DNA from 3 places in the Robertmurraya sp. DFI.2.37 genome. Region 1 is predicted to be linked to each of the others. Evidence: riboswitches for the same ligand, from Rfam matches in the RefSeq annotation. Region 1 holds a riboswitch; each other region holds the start of a gene.

The links. A riboswitch is a leader RNA that binds a small molecule or an ion and turns the genes downstream of it on or off. The one in region 1 is predicted to bind thiamine pyrophosphate.
Region 2: it holds a riboswitch for thiamine pyrophosphate, as region 1 does, so the genes downstream of both, tenA (thiaminase II) here and thiT (energy-coupled thiamine transporter ThiT) in region 1, are expected to answer to the same signal.
Region 3: it holds a riboswitch for thiamine pyrophosphate, as region 1 does, so the genes downstream of both, thiC (phosphomethylpyrimidine synthase ThiC) here and thiT (energy-coupled thiamine transporter ThiT) in region 1, are expected to answer to the same signal.

Annotation. Positions count from the first base shown of each region.
Region 1 is NZ_JARGEJ010000053.1:2,248-4,519, reverse strand. It holds gene PZE06_RS20390 (VanW family protein) at 1-238, shown strand, start outside; gene PZE06_RS20385 (Fur-regulated basic protein FbpA) at 254-397, opposite strand; SAM riboswitch class I at 483-590, opposite strand; gene thiT (energy-coupled thiamine transporter ThiT) at 654-1,223, opposite strand; TPP riboswitch at 1,281-1,379, opposite strand; gene PZE06_RS20375 (TolB family protein) at 1,503-2,272, shown strand, end outside.
Region 2 is NZ_JARGEJ010000014.1:55,274-57,545, reverse strand. It holds gene ald (alanine dehydrogenase) at 1-67, shown strand, start outside; gene PZE06_RS09970 (VOC family protein) at 368-769, opposite strand; TPP riboswitch at 853-960, shown strand; TPP riboswitch at 1,055-1,143, shown strand; gene tenA (thiaminase II) at 1,246-1,935, shown strand; gene PZE06_RS09960 (ABC transporter ATP-binding protein) at 1,950-2,272, shown strand, end outside.
Region 3 is NZ_JARGEJ010000046.1:28,065-30,336, forward strand. It holds gene thiC (phosphomethylpyrimidine synthase ThiC) at 1-958, opposite strand, end outside; TPP riboswitch at 1,094-1,208, opposite strand; gene PZE06_RS19365 (AraC family transcriptional regulator) at 1,743-2,272, opposite strand, start outside.

The DNA of each region.
Region 1 (2,272 bases):
CTTTAATGCTGTTGATCGTTCTGGCGTTACGATGATCGAACGTTACTCACATAGTAAGCATGTACCCTATGTTCCACCAGGTAGAGATGCTACGGTTAGTTGGTATGGCCCAGATTTTTCCTTTAAAAACGAATATAATCAACCTATTTTGATTCGGGCGAAAGTTGTTGGCGGTATGGTGATTGTGTTTGTGTACTCATCGGAAGATATTAATTATAAACCACGAAAAATTACTTAAATAACTCCAAGTAACTTAATTATCATTTCCTTTATTTTGCATCATTTTTTTCAATTCCTGTTCCAAATCAACAATAGGTAATTCAAATAGCTGCTTATCATTGATCTTATAGATTCCAAATTCAATCAACCTTTCAATGAGCAGATCTCTTTCATTCATTATACATTCCTCCTTGCGAGCGAAAAAAAACCTCTTCTTATCATGATCCAATCAAGTAAGAAGAGGTTTTTACCTTTAAGCGCTCATCTTATCTTTCAAGCTCAATGCTTGTTGGAATTGGCACAGTTCTCTTGAAATGAGTCTGTTGCCGAGGTTTCTTAGGGCCAAATCCCTCCACCTCTCTGGATAAGTTCGAAATTAATCATATTAAATTTATAGGACTACTATAAAACAGTTCAATCATTCTGTCAATCAACTAATTGGCACGAACTTTGATAAGTCTAGGGGCATTACTTAATAACGCAAGTAAAACTACCGCACACAAAATGGCTGAACCTAACATCGCACCTCCATTAACGACGAGCGAGTATATAACCGGAGACATATTTTCTGGTGCATAGCTCCCCCAAAAGATAATACCCGCTAAGAAATGCCAAAAATACCGGGCAATACTTCCTACAAAAATGGCGATCATAACCCAGCTAAGAGCCTTCTTTTTATCCCCTTTTTGGAATTCAGCTTGGATTGGTTTAATGAAAAAGCCAGCGAAACCTATAAAAGCAAAGGCCACAAAATACTCAATTAAAAATTGAATAGGCGTTAAGAAATAAGCATCACCGACTGCAAACTGTAATAGTCCCCAAATAAATCCCGCAAGAAAACTTACTTTAAAGCCCCAGCGAAAAGCTAAAATAAAAATAGGTACCATTGCGAAAGAAATTGATATCCACGGACCGAGGTCAATAGATGGAAGCAAGTCTAAAATTAAGGCAAATGCAGCAAAAAAAGACGCCTCAATTAAAGCCAATAAACTTAATTTTTTCATAAAAAATCCCCCTTTTTTCTAAACGAAAACACAAGGGAGAACATGATAAGATCATATCTAAATAATCTTCCACATCCCTGCGCTAGCATTAACTAACAGGTTCAAAGGGTCAGAACTAACGTTCACTCTCAGCTATAAGCTCCCCTTGTGGTTTCCGTTATAAATTGTCTCACACAGTATACCGTAATTCTCCCTATTTGTGTAGTAGTTACTTTAAATCAGAATAATATTTCAGTAAATATCGGAAATTAATAAGGACACAAACTTGTGAGGTGTACGATGAAAAAAATGTCCTTTATTACTGTTTTTATCCTTGCTCTATCATTAACGAATTTGGCAAATGCAGCCCATCTAAAGGATATGAAAGCAGCCTTTATTAGGGATGGAAATCTGTGGATCTTAGTGAATCAGCAGGAAAAGCAAATTACACATTCAGGAAAAATTTATCAGCCGCAATGGTCCCATGATGGAAAGTGGATTCTTTATCAAAAAGAAGCGAATACTGAAAATAAAAATGAGAAAATACACCATGAAATATGGGTGTACAATATAGAAACTGAAGAGAAAAAGAAAATATTTCATAACGGTTACGCGCCACAATGGGCACCTCACAACAATTGGGTAGCATTCATACATAATCAAATTTTAAATATTTCAAATTTAACGGAGTTTCACAATCTTGCATTAGGGGTTTCAAGCTTTCAATGGCTTCCTACTGGACAGGGTTTTCTTCTTGCTTCCCCTGCTTACTTAAAACCAGACGGCTGGACATGTCCCATTCTTTATAAAAAGCAGTTACCAAATCATTTATCAGAGGCTAATGTTTTTGGTAATGTAAAAGAATTTTTTGTCGTACCACAAAAATTAAAAATTGATAATAAATATGTTATGTCAAATAGAGTTGACTTTCTTAGCTTCTCACCGAGTGGGAAATGGCTTTCGCTCATCATTTCACCAACAGCTTCTTTAGCAATGGACAGTAATATGCTTTGTGGATTATCGAGCGATGGTAAGTCATTTGAAATTGTAAATGAAGTGGTTTATGAAGT
Region 2 (2,272 bases), on a different contig from region 1:
AAAAGATCTCGGTTATGATTATGTAGACGCTGATCATGCTTTAAAAAAAATTCTTGAGACGATTTAATTATCAGAACAAAAGCACATGCGCTTTGTTCAGGTCCGTATAAATTGGACCATTCAGGTAAGAGAAATAGGAAACTTACGGGGCTAGCAACGTAGGTTGACTGATCGTACAGATGGAATGGGAAATTTAATAGGTCTAAGCACCGGAGCTAGATGTAGATTCACTCATTAAAAGAGTTATACACAACTACGATGTCGATCAATTTCAACAAGAACAATAGCGCCAAAGCCTTAAACAAGAGGATTTGGCGCCTTTTCGTTCATTCATTGCTTCTACCGTAAATAGCGATTTTAACTAAAGTTATGGCATCGTTGCAACTAATTCAACTTTAATTCTATCAGGATCCTCAAAATAAACGGCGTAATGATCTTCCCCACCAGCAAATGGATGTTGACCTGGATAAAGTATACTTACACCTCTTTCTCGTAATCGCTTTGTTAAATGGTCTACATGCTGACGAGAATCTGCGTGGAAAGCTAAATGGTTTAAACCAACTCGGCAGCGATGATATGGGGGCTCCAAAAACCTTTCCTCTGCTTGCACAAAAACGAGATATGTATCCCCTAACTTCCAACTTTCACCTTTGTCCCATTTTTGAAATGAACGATATCCTAATTCTTCAAGAAGCCAACTCCAAAATTCCTTTGATTTTGCTAGATTGGAAACATAAATTTCAAGATGATGCAGCAATCCTGTTGTCATTAATTTGTCCACTCCTCTTCGTTTATTTATGTGCACTACTTGAACAGGGTATGAAACCGTGTTAATATGATTATAAACTTTTATATGAACACTAGGGGAGTCTTTTTATGGACTGAGATTGAACAAGATGTTCTAAACCCTTTGAACCTGATCCGGTTAAAACTGGCGTAGGGAAGTGGTAATGTTGTTTCATTTAGAGATGCAACCTCCACTTTTGTGGAGGTTTTTTGTATATAAATATATGAATCTTTTTCTTAATAGAACAAAATTCAACTGAATAATTTCATTTTCTGCTAGGGGCGCCTTATGGCTGAGACGTACCCTTTGAACCTGATCTAGTTCGTACTAGCGTAGGGAAGTAGGTAATGGCGTATGATGCCCTCATGCCTTACCGCTTTCCGAAAAATTCGGAAAGTGGTTTTTTTATTTATATACAAGCATCCTCAAAAGCTTACTTATCAAAGGAGGAAAATAAGGTGGAGATAAGGAAATCAAGTAAATTCACGGGTCGACTTTTTAAAAACGTGCAACCAATATGGGAAAAGAGTCATCGTCATCCGTTTGTACAGCAATTAGGAGAAGGTACACTCCCTCGTGAAAAATTCGCACATTATATGAAACAGGACTATGTGTATTTAATCGACTATGCGAAGCTTTTTGCTGCTGCCGTAACTAAAGCACGTGATCTGGAAACGATGGAACATTTTTCCAAAATATTACATGAAACCCTTCATTTTGAGATGGAACTTCATCGTCAATACGCTGCTGAGTTTGGCATCTCTCGCAAAGAGTTGGAGGCTACCAAGCCAACGCCAATCAATCTCGCCTATACACGCTACATGCTAAATGTGGCACAAAACGGAACGTTGGCTGAAGTCGTTTCATGCTTACTACCTTGCGCTTGGGATTATTGGGAAATTGGGAAACTTTTGCGTAAACAATATGGAGAGCGAATTTCCTCAAATCCATATGCAAAATGGATTGATACATATGATTCTGAAACCTTTGGAGAAGGTGCGAAATCGTTGATTAAACTTATGGATGAACTAGCTGAAGGACTGCCGGAGCGTGAACTTGCGTTATTGGAGGAACATTTCCAAATTACATCCAAATACGAATACTTATTTTGGGATATGAACTATTATGAGCATGATTGGCCAATTTAAACGAGGATAAGACAATGACACTTATACTTAAAAATGTTACTTACACATTTCCAAAGAAAGAAATTCCAGTGATTGCAAAACTAAATTTAACCGTTCAACAAGGTGAATTTGTTTCGTTAATTGGAAAAAGTGGTACAGGAAAAAGTACCATTCTCAAGTTAATTACAGGATTGTTACAAGCTGATGAAGGCGAAATTTCCATCAATAAAAAGCCTGTCACTCTCGGTGATGTTGGTTTTATGCCGCAAAAGGATCTGCTCTTTCCGTGGAGAACGATTCTTGACAATATTATGATTGGTGCTGAAATTAAGAAAGAAATAAAGATATCAAAAGAAAA
Region 3 (2,272 bases), on a different contig from region 1:
TGGAGCCACCGCGAGATACAATCCCTGTTAAACGTTTTGCTGTTAGCGGGACATAGCGCAAAAGAACACCAGCATGAATTGTGAAGTAATCAACGCCTTGCTCAGCTTGTTCAATTAAGGTATCGCGGTAAATCTCCCAAGTGAGATCTTCAGCAACGCCATTTACCTTCTCAAGTGCTTGATAAATAGGGACAGTCCCGACAGGAACAGGTGAGTTACGGATAATCCACTCTCGCGTTTTATGAATATTTTTACCGGTTGATAAATCCATAATAGTATCAGCGCCCCAGCGTGTCGCCCAGGTCATTTTTTCAACTTCTTCTTCAATGGAGGATGAAACAGCAGAATTGCCGATATTTGCATTGATTTTTACATGAAAGTTACGTCCAATTATCATCGGCTCTGATTCTGGATGATTGATATTAGAAGGAATAATCGCTCGCCCCTTTGCAATTTCATCACGAACGAATTCAGGCTTCATATTCTCCCTAATAGCGATAAATTCCATTTCAGGGGTGATAATTCCTTTTCTCGCATAATGAAGCTGTGTAATATTTTTCCCCTTTTTGGCTCGTAACGGTTTCCGTTTTAAACCGGGGAATACGTTATGATTCGTGCGAGGATCGTCTTCATCCTTATAACCATTATCCTCAGGCCTGATTTCCCGACCATCGTATTCCTCAACATCCCCCCGTTCTTGAATCCAAGGACGGCGGAGGGGAGGAAGACCTATTGTAATATCGACAGCATAATGGGGGTCTGTATAAGGTCCACTCGTGTCATATACACGTACTGGAGGATTTTCCTCGTCTCCAAACGTGCCGGTTGTCGGGCTTAACTGGATTTCACGCATGGGGACGTTAATGTCAGGTCTGGATCCTTTTACATAGACCTTTTTGCTCCCGGAAAAATTGGACATGATGGCAATGTTTTGTTCATTTAATGAAGATGTTGACATAATAAATCTCTCCTTTTTTTGGATATAAGGACAAGAAATAGAACACAACAAGTGGAAAGCTAATGAAGTACATAAGAAAGCCGGGTCCAATAATGGTTGGACCCGGCTAATATGTATACAGAAGTAGTATAACGATAATGATGCTTCTAACTTCCCCACGCTGGTATGAACCAGATCAGGTCCCAAGAGTCAAGAAACTTCATCGCGTTTCTTTCTCAGCCCAACTCATTGGACTCCCCTAGTTATTTCGTATTCAATTTGAGTCTAGTATACATGACTCTTCACAAAAATAAAAGGAAAATTTAGAAAATAAGCTTGGACTTGTTTAATTGAAAATGGTTGGATTTTTCATCGAGGCCACTTACAAGGAAAGACAGCGGAACCCGAATCCCTGCATAGTTTGTTTGGATCGATAGGGGAGCAAGGCCAAGTGTGGTCAAATGGAATTCCATCGGAATAAAAGGTTCATGGGAACATGTTCGCGTCAAATCGAGATTTGGACAAAAGGTACGTGGGCAAGATTCATAGAGTCCGAATAGAATCCCAATCCGGACAGAAATCTTTTGGGCCGGCGCAATAGAGCCCGAATCCAACCCAGATTCGGACAATAGTCAAGCGCTTCCTGTAAATAGAGTCCAAATAGAAACCAGGTTTGAACAAAAAACCTTGCATGTGTCACTCTTACCGGCTAAGTAACCTTCTTGCTTGTGCTCAGGCTCCCGTTCGTCGGTTTCCTTGTTTGTGAAAGAACGAACTGATCCAGCACCAGCTCCCGCTCTCACTATTACTTTTGATGTGTTTTTCTATATTGGCTGGGGGAAGTTCCTGTTAAACTTTTAAAAACCCTACTGAAATAAAAATTATCTTGATATCCGACTGCTTCAGAAATTTCCGAGACAGTCAGTTCACTAATGGTGAGCAATTCCTTTGCTTTGGAGATTCGGTATCTCGTTAAATATTGGATCGGAGTTAAGCCTGTAATCTTTTCAAAGAGGTAAGCGATTCTTCTGCGATCAATCTCGAACATGTCGGCCACTTCACTAATGCTGACTTCTTGCTCATAGTGCGTGTGGAAATAATCTAGTATTTTTGTTACTTGCTGTACGGTAAAATTGTATTGGCTGTTTCTTGCCCCGTTTAAGATCGATTGAAGTAAATTCATGAACAGAACCTTTAATTCAAACTGCGAGAAATAATCAGGATTCATATTTTTGCTCAATAATTGTTGAACAACCGCTAAAATTTCCTCCATATTATCAATTTCGATTGAGAAGTGCTTGTTGGCGAAGGTACTAAATTTACCCTCAGCATCGA